DNA from 2 places in the Comamonas sp. CMM02 genome. Region 1 is predicted to be linked to the other one. Evidence: riboswitches for the same ligand, from Rfam matches in the RefSeq annotation. Region 1 holds a riboswitch; the other holds the start of a gene.

What was found. Region 1 has a riboswitch for cyclic di-GMP ahead of IB213_RS12210 (chemotaxis protein CheW). Riboswitches for the same ligand answer to the same signal wherever they lie in the genome.
Region 2: linked by a shared signal. The riboswitch ahead of IB213_RS18040 (methyl-accepting chemotaxis protein) and the one ahead of IB213_RS12210 (chemotaxis protein CheW) in region 1 are both predicted to bind cyclic di-GMP.

What each region holds. Positions count from the first base shown of each region.
Region 1 covers NZ_JACUZW010000003.1:579,320-582,709, forward strand. Annotated here, with positions in the region: tRNA gene IB213_RS12190 (tRNA-Gln) at 1-11, opposite strand, end outside; tRNA gene IB213_RS12195 (tRNA-Gln) at 50-126, opposite strand; gene IB213_RS12200 (TerC family protein) at 458-1,144, shown strand; gene IB213_RS12205 (hypothetical protein) at 1,141-1,281, opposite strand; cyclic di-GMP riboswitch class I at 1,397-1,489, shown strand; gene IB213_RS12210 (chemotaxis protein CheW) at 1,652-2,137, shown strand; gene IB213_RS18125 (methyl-accepting chemotaxis protein) at 2,179-3,390, shown strand, end outside.
Region 2 covers NZ_JACUZW010000002.1:203,336-206,725, reverse strand. Annotated here, with positions in the region: gene IB213_RS18040 (methyl-accepting chemotaxis protein) at 1-1,099, opposite strand, end outside; cyclic di-GMP riboswitch class I at 1,312-1,402, opposite strand; gene IB213_RS06100 (tripartite tricarboxylate transporter permease) at 1,521-3,032, opposite strand; gene IB213_RS06095 (tripartite tricarboxylate transporter TctB family protein) at 3,053-3,390, opposite strand, start outside.

The sequences.
Region 1 (3,390 bases):
GCGACTCCCCTACGGTGTGCGGGCCTGAATGAACATACCTGCACGAATCTGGCAGGGGAGGAAGGACTCGAACCCTCGCATGCCGGAATCAAAATCCGGTGCCTTAACCAACTTGGCGACTCCCCTTGAGAAGCAGCGATTATGCCGTTACTTTTTGGGAGAAAAAATGAAAAACAGCAAAATTTGCACAGAAACCGCACTCGCTTGCTCACTTTTCAGCAAGCCCGCACCTGCGGTGCACAATTTTTACGCACACCAGGCTGTTTAGCCCGCATTCCCGCAGTTTTCAGCACCAGTCAGACGCATCACAAGCGAACTGTGCACGCAGTTACAAGCCTACGCGCCTATGCGCTTTCGCACAGCGCTTGTAAAGCGCCGCAAGCATGCCCATAACGGGCACGAATACATGGCGCTGACCTGCAACACTTTCTGACACCCTCTGTCTAAACTGGTGGCCATGGAAACTTTGCTGACGGCCGATTTCTGGTTCGGCATCTTCAAGATCATCTGGATCGACGTCATCCTCTCTGGCGACAATGCCGTCGTCATCGCCCTGGCAGCCCGGGCGCTGCCGCCGGAGCAGCAGCGCAAGGCCATCTTGTGGGGGTGTGGCTTTGCCATCGTGATGCGCATTTCGCTGACGGTGGTCGCCGCCAAGCTGATGCAGCTGCCCTTGCTGGAAATTCTGGGAGGCGCCCTGCTGCTGTGGATTGGTGTGGGCCTGCTCAAGGGCGAAGAAGCCGCCGACGCCACATCCGGCAATGGCAAGCCCAGGGGCAGCATCTTTGTGGCCATTCGCACCATCTTGCTGGCCGATCTGGTCATGTGTCTGGACAACGTGATCGCTGTCGCCGCCACAGCGCAAGGCGATATGCGCTTGCTGATCTTTGGTCTGGCCCTGAGCATTCCGCTGGTGCTGTTTGGCTCGACCTTGATGATCAAGCTGATGGAACGCTTCCCCTGGATCGTCATGCTGGGGGCCGGCCTGATTGGCTGGGTTGCAGGCGAGACCATCGTCAACGACCACCTGCTCACCTCCGTCAGCCAGCAATACCCTGCCCTGCGCTATATCGCCGCAGCCTGTGGTGCAGCCTTTGTACTGTGCCTTGGCCACTGGCTCCAGCAGCGCAAGCGAGCATCCTAGCGCTCGCCTGCCATAAAAAACACCGGCAAGCAGTTGAGCCTGTCGGTGTTTTCAAAGAAGGTATCAAGCGATGCTGGATGCACAGCCGTCTTTCTTTTGCAGAAAGAAAGCTTGACCAGTGCCGCTTTTTCATTCACCGCAATGTTCTGCGAAAACTGTTTCAGTGCAGCAGATCTATAAAAGTCACTTGAAATAAATTACATAAGCCTGAAAAAAAGTGCTCACACAGCCTCACTTTAATTCTTCTTAAGATGGCAGGTTTGGCACACTTGAGCGAAAGCTAAGGTCGCAAAGCCTCCGGTCCTCCTTCTGCATTCAGCAGAAAAAGATAGCGGGGTTGCAATTTTCAGGAATGCGCACTACACGGTGCTGAGACACTCCGGGCAATACTGGAGCGACAGTGGTGATCCTGCGAATTCGTGGCCTTGATTTTTGCTGATAAACGCAAGCACATGGTTGTATGCATTCCCAATGCTTGCTCTCAAACCACAAAGAAAATCAAACACTATGAAACAGCACGCAGGCGAGTATCTGAGCTTTCAACTCGGTGGTGAGCAATATGGCATCGATATTCTGAAAGTTCAGGAAATTCGAGGGTATGAAACTTGCACCCGTATCGCCAATGCACCGGCCTATATTCTGGGCGTTTTGAATTTACGCGGAACGATTGTCCCGATTGTGGACTTGCGCATCAAGATGGGCATCTGCACTCCCGCGTATGACAGCCAGACTGTCACGATTGTGCTCAATGTGGCAAATAACGTGGTGGGCATGGTGGTGGACGCCGTGCAAGACGTGGTGGCCCTGAAAGCCGAAGAAATCAAGGCTGCACCCGATTTTGGCAATGCGGTTGCCTCACAGCATATTGTCGGGATTGCCACCATCGCCCAGGCTGACATCACCCGCATGCTGATTTTGATGGATATTGAGCAATTTATGACCAGCGCTGAAATCGGTGTCATCGCCCAATCTTCTACCGCTATTTCTGAATAACAAATCAAAAATTAGATTTTGCAAAAAATACTGAGACAGTCATGAATAATTTAAAAATATCGCACAAATTAAATTTGGGCTTTGCCCTGGTAATTCTGGTTTTCTTGATTACTGCCGCAACAGCAGCTTGGCAGGTAGAAAAAGTATCCCAGGCCACGAGCGTGATGGAGCGATCTTCGGAACTGCTCAAAATTGCCAGCGCCTGGCAAGGTGATGTGCGTCAAAACTCGGCCCGCTCTTTGGCCGTGGGTTTTTCTGATGGCAATGCCATGCTGGATTTCTTCAAAGAAGCCATGGCATCCACCTCGCGCTCGACCGACGAGAAGCAAAAAGCCTTCTTGAGCGCCGCGCAGGACAGCCCCGCATCGCTGCAGCGCGCCCAGAAAGTGGGTGATCTGCGCAAGGTCTGGCTGAGCACCCGCGAAGAGGTCAACCAGATGCGCATCGCTTCGGATAACCAGACCGTGCAGAACTTTGTGCAGACTAAATTTATTCCTGCCACGCAAGCCTATATCGAGGCCACACAAGAGATGGTAGATGGTGAAGCCAATGCCGTGGCCACCGCCGAGCATGAGGTCAAATCCATGTTCAGTCAGCTCTACCAGATGGCTTTCGTACTGTGCTTGCTGGCCGTGGCGCTGGCTGCCCTCATCAGCTGGCGCTTGTCACGCGGCATTGCCAAGGGCGTGGAAGGTGCCCGTGCCATTGCCCAGCGCATTGGTGCAGGCGATTTGAGCCAGGAAGTACAAATCCACAGTGGTGATGAGATTGGCCAGCTGCGCAGCGCCTTGCGTGACATGCAAAACAGCCTTTCTCAGGTGGTGCGCACCGTACGCCAGGGCTCGGACAATGTGGCCACCGCCAGCTCGGAAATTGCACAGGGCAACCAAGAGCTGTCCGCCCGCACCGAAAGCCAGGCCTCCGCACTGGAAGAAACTTCTGCCTCAATGGAGCAGCTCGGCTCCACCGTCAAGCAAAACGCCGACAACGCCAGGCAAGCCAACCAGCTTGCACAAAATGCCTCCAATGTGGCGGTGCAAGGCGGTCAGGTCGTGGCCCAGGTAGTGGACACCATGAAGGGCATCAGCGAATCCAGCACCAAGATTGCCGACATCATCAGCGTGATTGACGGCATTGCCTTTCAGACCAACATTCTGGCGCTGAATGCGGCCGTGGAAGCCGCACGCGCTGGTGAGCAAGGCCGTGGCTTTGCGGTGGTGGCCGGTGAAGTGCGCAGCCTGGCAGGCCGCTCT
Region 2 (3,390 bases), on a different contig from region 1:
CTTGCTCACCGGCACGTGCCGCTTCAACGGCGGCGTTCAGTGCCAGGATGTTGGTCTGAAACGCAATACCATCAATCACGCCAATGATGTCGCCTATCTTGCGGCTGGAGGTGTTGATCTGCTCCATGCTGAGCACCACCTGCTGCACCACCTGACCACCGCGCTCTGCTGCCTGCACAGCCGTTGCCGCCAGCTGATTGGCCTGGCGCGAGGTATCTGCCGACTGATTGACGGTGGCTGTCAGTTGCTCAATGCTGGCAGCTGTCTCTTCCAGATTGGCGGCTGTCTGCTCTGTGCGCGCCGACAGATCCTGGTTGCCGTTGGCAATTTCAGCAGCTGCCGTAGACACTTCATGCACACCACCACGAACGTTCAGCACCACATCCCGCAAGCGCTGTGCCATGGCATCCAGGGCCTGCATCAACTGACCAAACTCATCCTTGCGCTGACTGGCGGCGTGAATGGTCAGGTCGCCCCCACCGATGGCTTCCGTCATCTTCACCGCCTCGCGCAGCGGCACCGTAATGCTGATCACCAGCCAGCGTGCAAGCAACACACCCAGCAACAGCAGCACTGCTGTGCTGAGCCAGCCCATCCAGATGCTGCTGCGGCGCACGGCATCAGAATTTTGCATCAGTGCACTGAGCTGCTGGCGCTGCGCACCAATGAAGTCTTCAATCTTGCTGCCGTAAATTTCGGACAGATTGGTGTACTCACCAAACGCATAGTTGGCCCGCGCGTTGTAGTCATCCAGATCCATGGTGTCCAGCGCCGTCTCGCGGCTGTTCTTCAAATCCTCAAAGGCTTTGAGTACGGATGCAAAGGACGCACGCTCCTGCTCGGACATCAGCGAGTTTTCCATCTCGGCCAACGCTGCCAAGGCAATGTCATGCTGCCTTTTAAAGCGCGCTTCAAACTCGTTTTGAAGGCGGTTTTCATTCGTCGCCATCAGTGCTGTCCCAGCCTCAATGCTGCGCAGTATCTTGCCGCGCATGGTCTCGGCCAGCGCAATCTTGCGCTCAATACGCTGCACGTCTTCCCGGGAAGTTTCCAGCGTCTGCATCGTGCTTTGCTGCACCCAGAAGTTCGACAAAGTCATGATGACCAGCAAACCCAAAATAGTAGTCCATAGCTTTGGAGCTACCCGAATGTTCGAAAAATTCATGATGGATATAAGACTTCACACAATTTGGCCATGCGCGCCCATCAGCAGTGGTTGCGCGCGTCAGAGGATGCCAAGATGCCTGCATGGCCTAAGCCACGGGCTCTGTGCTAGACAGGAAACAGCAAAACGTCTCCTCCAAGACGCTCACAGGCAACCCGGCGACCATGACTTGCAGGACAAGCGTTAGGCCCGTGGCTTTGCGACGCTGGCTTTCGCGCAGGTGTGCTTCGGCATAAAGCCATTATCCAGTAACTTTTATTTACAAATAATGGTTTACACCAATAACCTTGGTTGGCAACTTTCCATAAAAAAAGCGCCCCGCAGGGCGCTTTTCACAGTGCAACAGCAAGCTCTGTCATTCCTCAACAAAAGCTTCTTCGCGTTTACTTTTCACTGCTGGCAAGCATACGATCACCAGCAACACCACAGCCAGGACCAGCATCACAGCCGAGATAGGACGTGTCACGAACACAGACCAGTCACCACGCGACAGCAGCAGAGCACGGCGCAGGTTTTCTTCCATCATTGGGCCCAGGATGAAGCCCAGCAACAACGGTGCGGGTTCGGTGCCCAGCTTGTAGAACACATAGCCAATGAAACCGAAGATACCGACCATCCAGACGTCGAACTCGGAGTTCTTCGTGCCGTACACGCCCACTGCACAGAACAGCACAATGGCGGGGAACAACCAGCGGTAAGGCACTGACAGCAGCTTGATCCACATGCCAATCATGGGCAGGTTCAAGATGATCAGCATGGCGTTACCAATCCACATCGATGCGATCAGACCCCAGAACAGTTCTGGGTTGCTGGTCATCACCTGAGGGCCAGGCTGGATGTTGTGAATGGTCATCGCGCCCACCATCAGTGCCATCACGGCATTCGGTGGAATGCCCAGTGTCAGCAAAGGAATGAACGATGTCTGTGAACCAGCGTTGTTGGCCGATTCAGGAGCCGTCACACCACGGATATTGCCTTGACCGAAAGGAACTTCACCAGGACGCAGCTTGGTCTTCTTTTCCAGTGTGTAGGAGGCAAAGGCCGACAGCATGGCACCACCACCGGGCAAGATACCCAGTGCAGAACCCAGCAACGTACCGCGCACCATGGCGGGGAACATCAGTTTGAAGTCCTGCTTGGTGGGCATCAGGCCCGTGACCTTGGCCGTGAACACTTCGCGCTCGTCGTCAGGCTTGGACAGGTTGGCAATGATTTCACCGTAGCCGAACACACCCATGGCGATCACGACGAAGTCGATACCGTCGGTCAACTCAGGAATGTCAAAGCTGTAACGTGCCACACCGGAGTTCACGTCCGTACCGATCATGCCGAACAGCAGACCCAGCACGATCATGCCCACAGCCTTGAGCAAGGAGCCGGAAGCCAGCACCACAGCACCGATCAGGCCCAGAATCATCAGCGAAAAGTATTCCGCAGGGCCGAACATGAAGGCGACTTCTGTCAGCGGAGGAGCAAAGGCAGCCAAGATGATCGTGCCCACGCAACCTGCAAAGAACGAGCCAATGCCCGCAGCGGCCAGCGCAGGGCCAGCTCGCCCCTTTCGCGCCATCTGGTAGCCGTCAATCATGGTCACAACGGACGACGACTCCCCAGGCAAGTTCACCAAAATGGCGGTGGTCGAACCACCGTATTGCGCACCGTAATAGATACCGGCCAGCATGATCAGCGCAGCCACAGGAGGCAGCGAGTAAGTGGCAGGCAGCAACATGGCGATGGTCGCCACTGGGCCCAGGCCAGGCAAGATACCAATCAGCGTGCCCAAGACACAGCCGATCAGGCAGTACATGAGGTTTTGCGCTGTAAACGCAACGCCAAACCCCAGCGACAAATGTTCAATCAATTCCACGATGCAAGTCTCCTGGGGGATTAGCCAACGATGAAGGTAGGCCAGACGGGGAACTGCAGGTTCAAGGCCCACACGAACACCGCATAGCTGCCAGCTGCCAAGATCAGGGAAAGCACGAGCACTTCCTTGTAATTGACCTTGCTACCAGCAGTACTGGCGATAAACACCAGAGCAATGATGGCAACCATCAGACCCAGGCCAGGAATACCCAGAGCAGGCACACCAACCAGCAACAGACCAAAAGCGAAGTTGGCAGCCAAGACAAAGAACACTTGTTTCCAAGCCCACTTGCCCACTGGATCACCATCGCCAGGGCCATTGACCGTTGCCTTGAATGCGATCATCAGACCGATCAGCG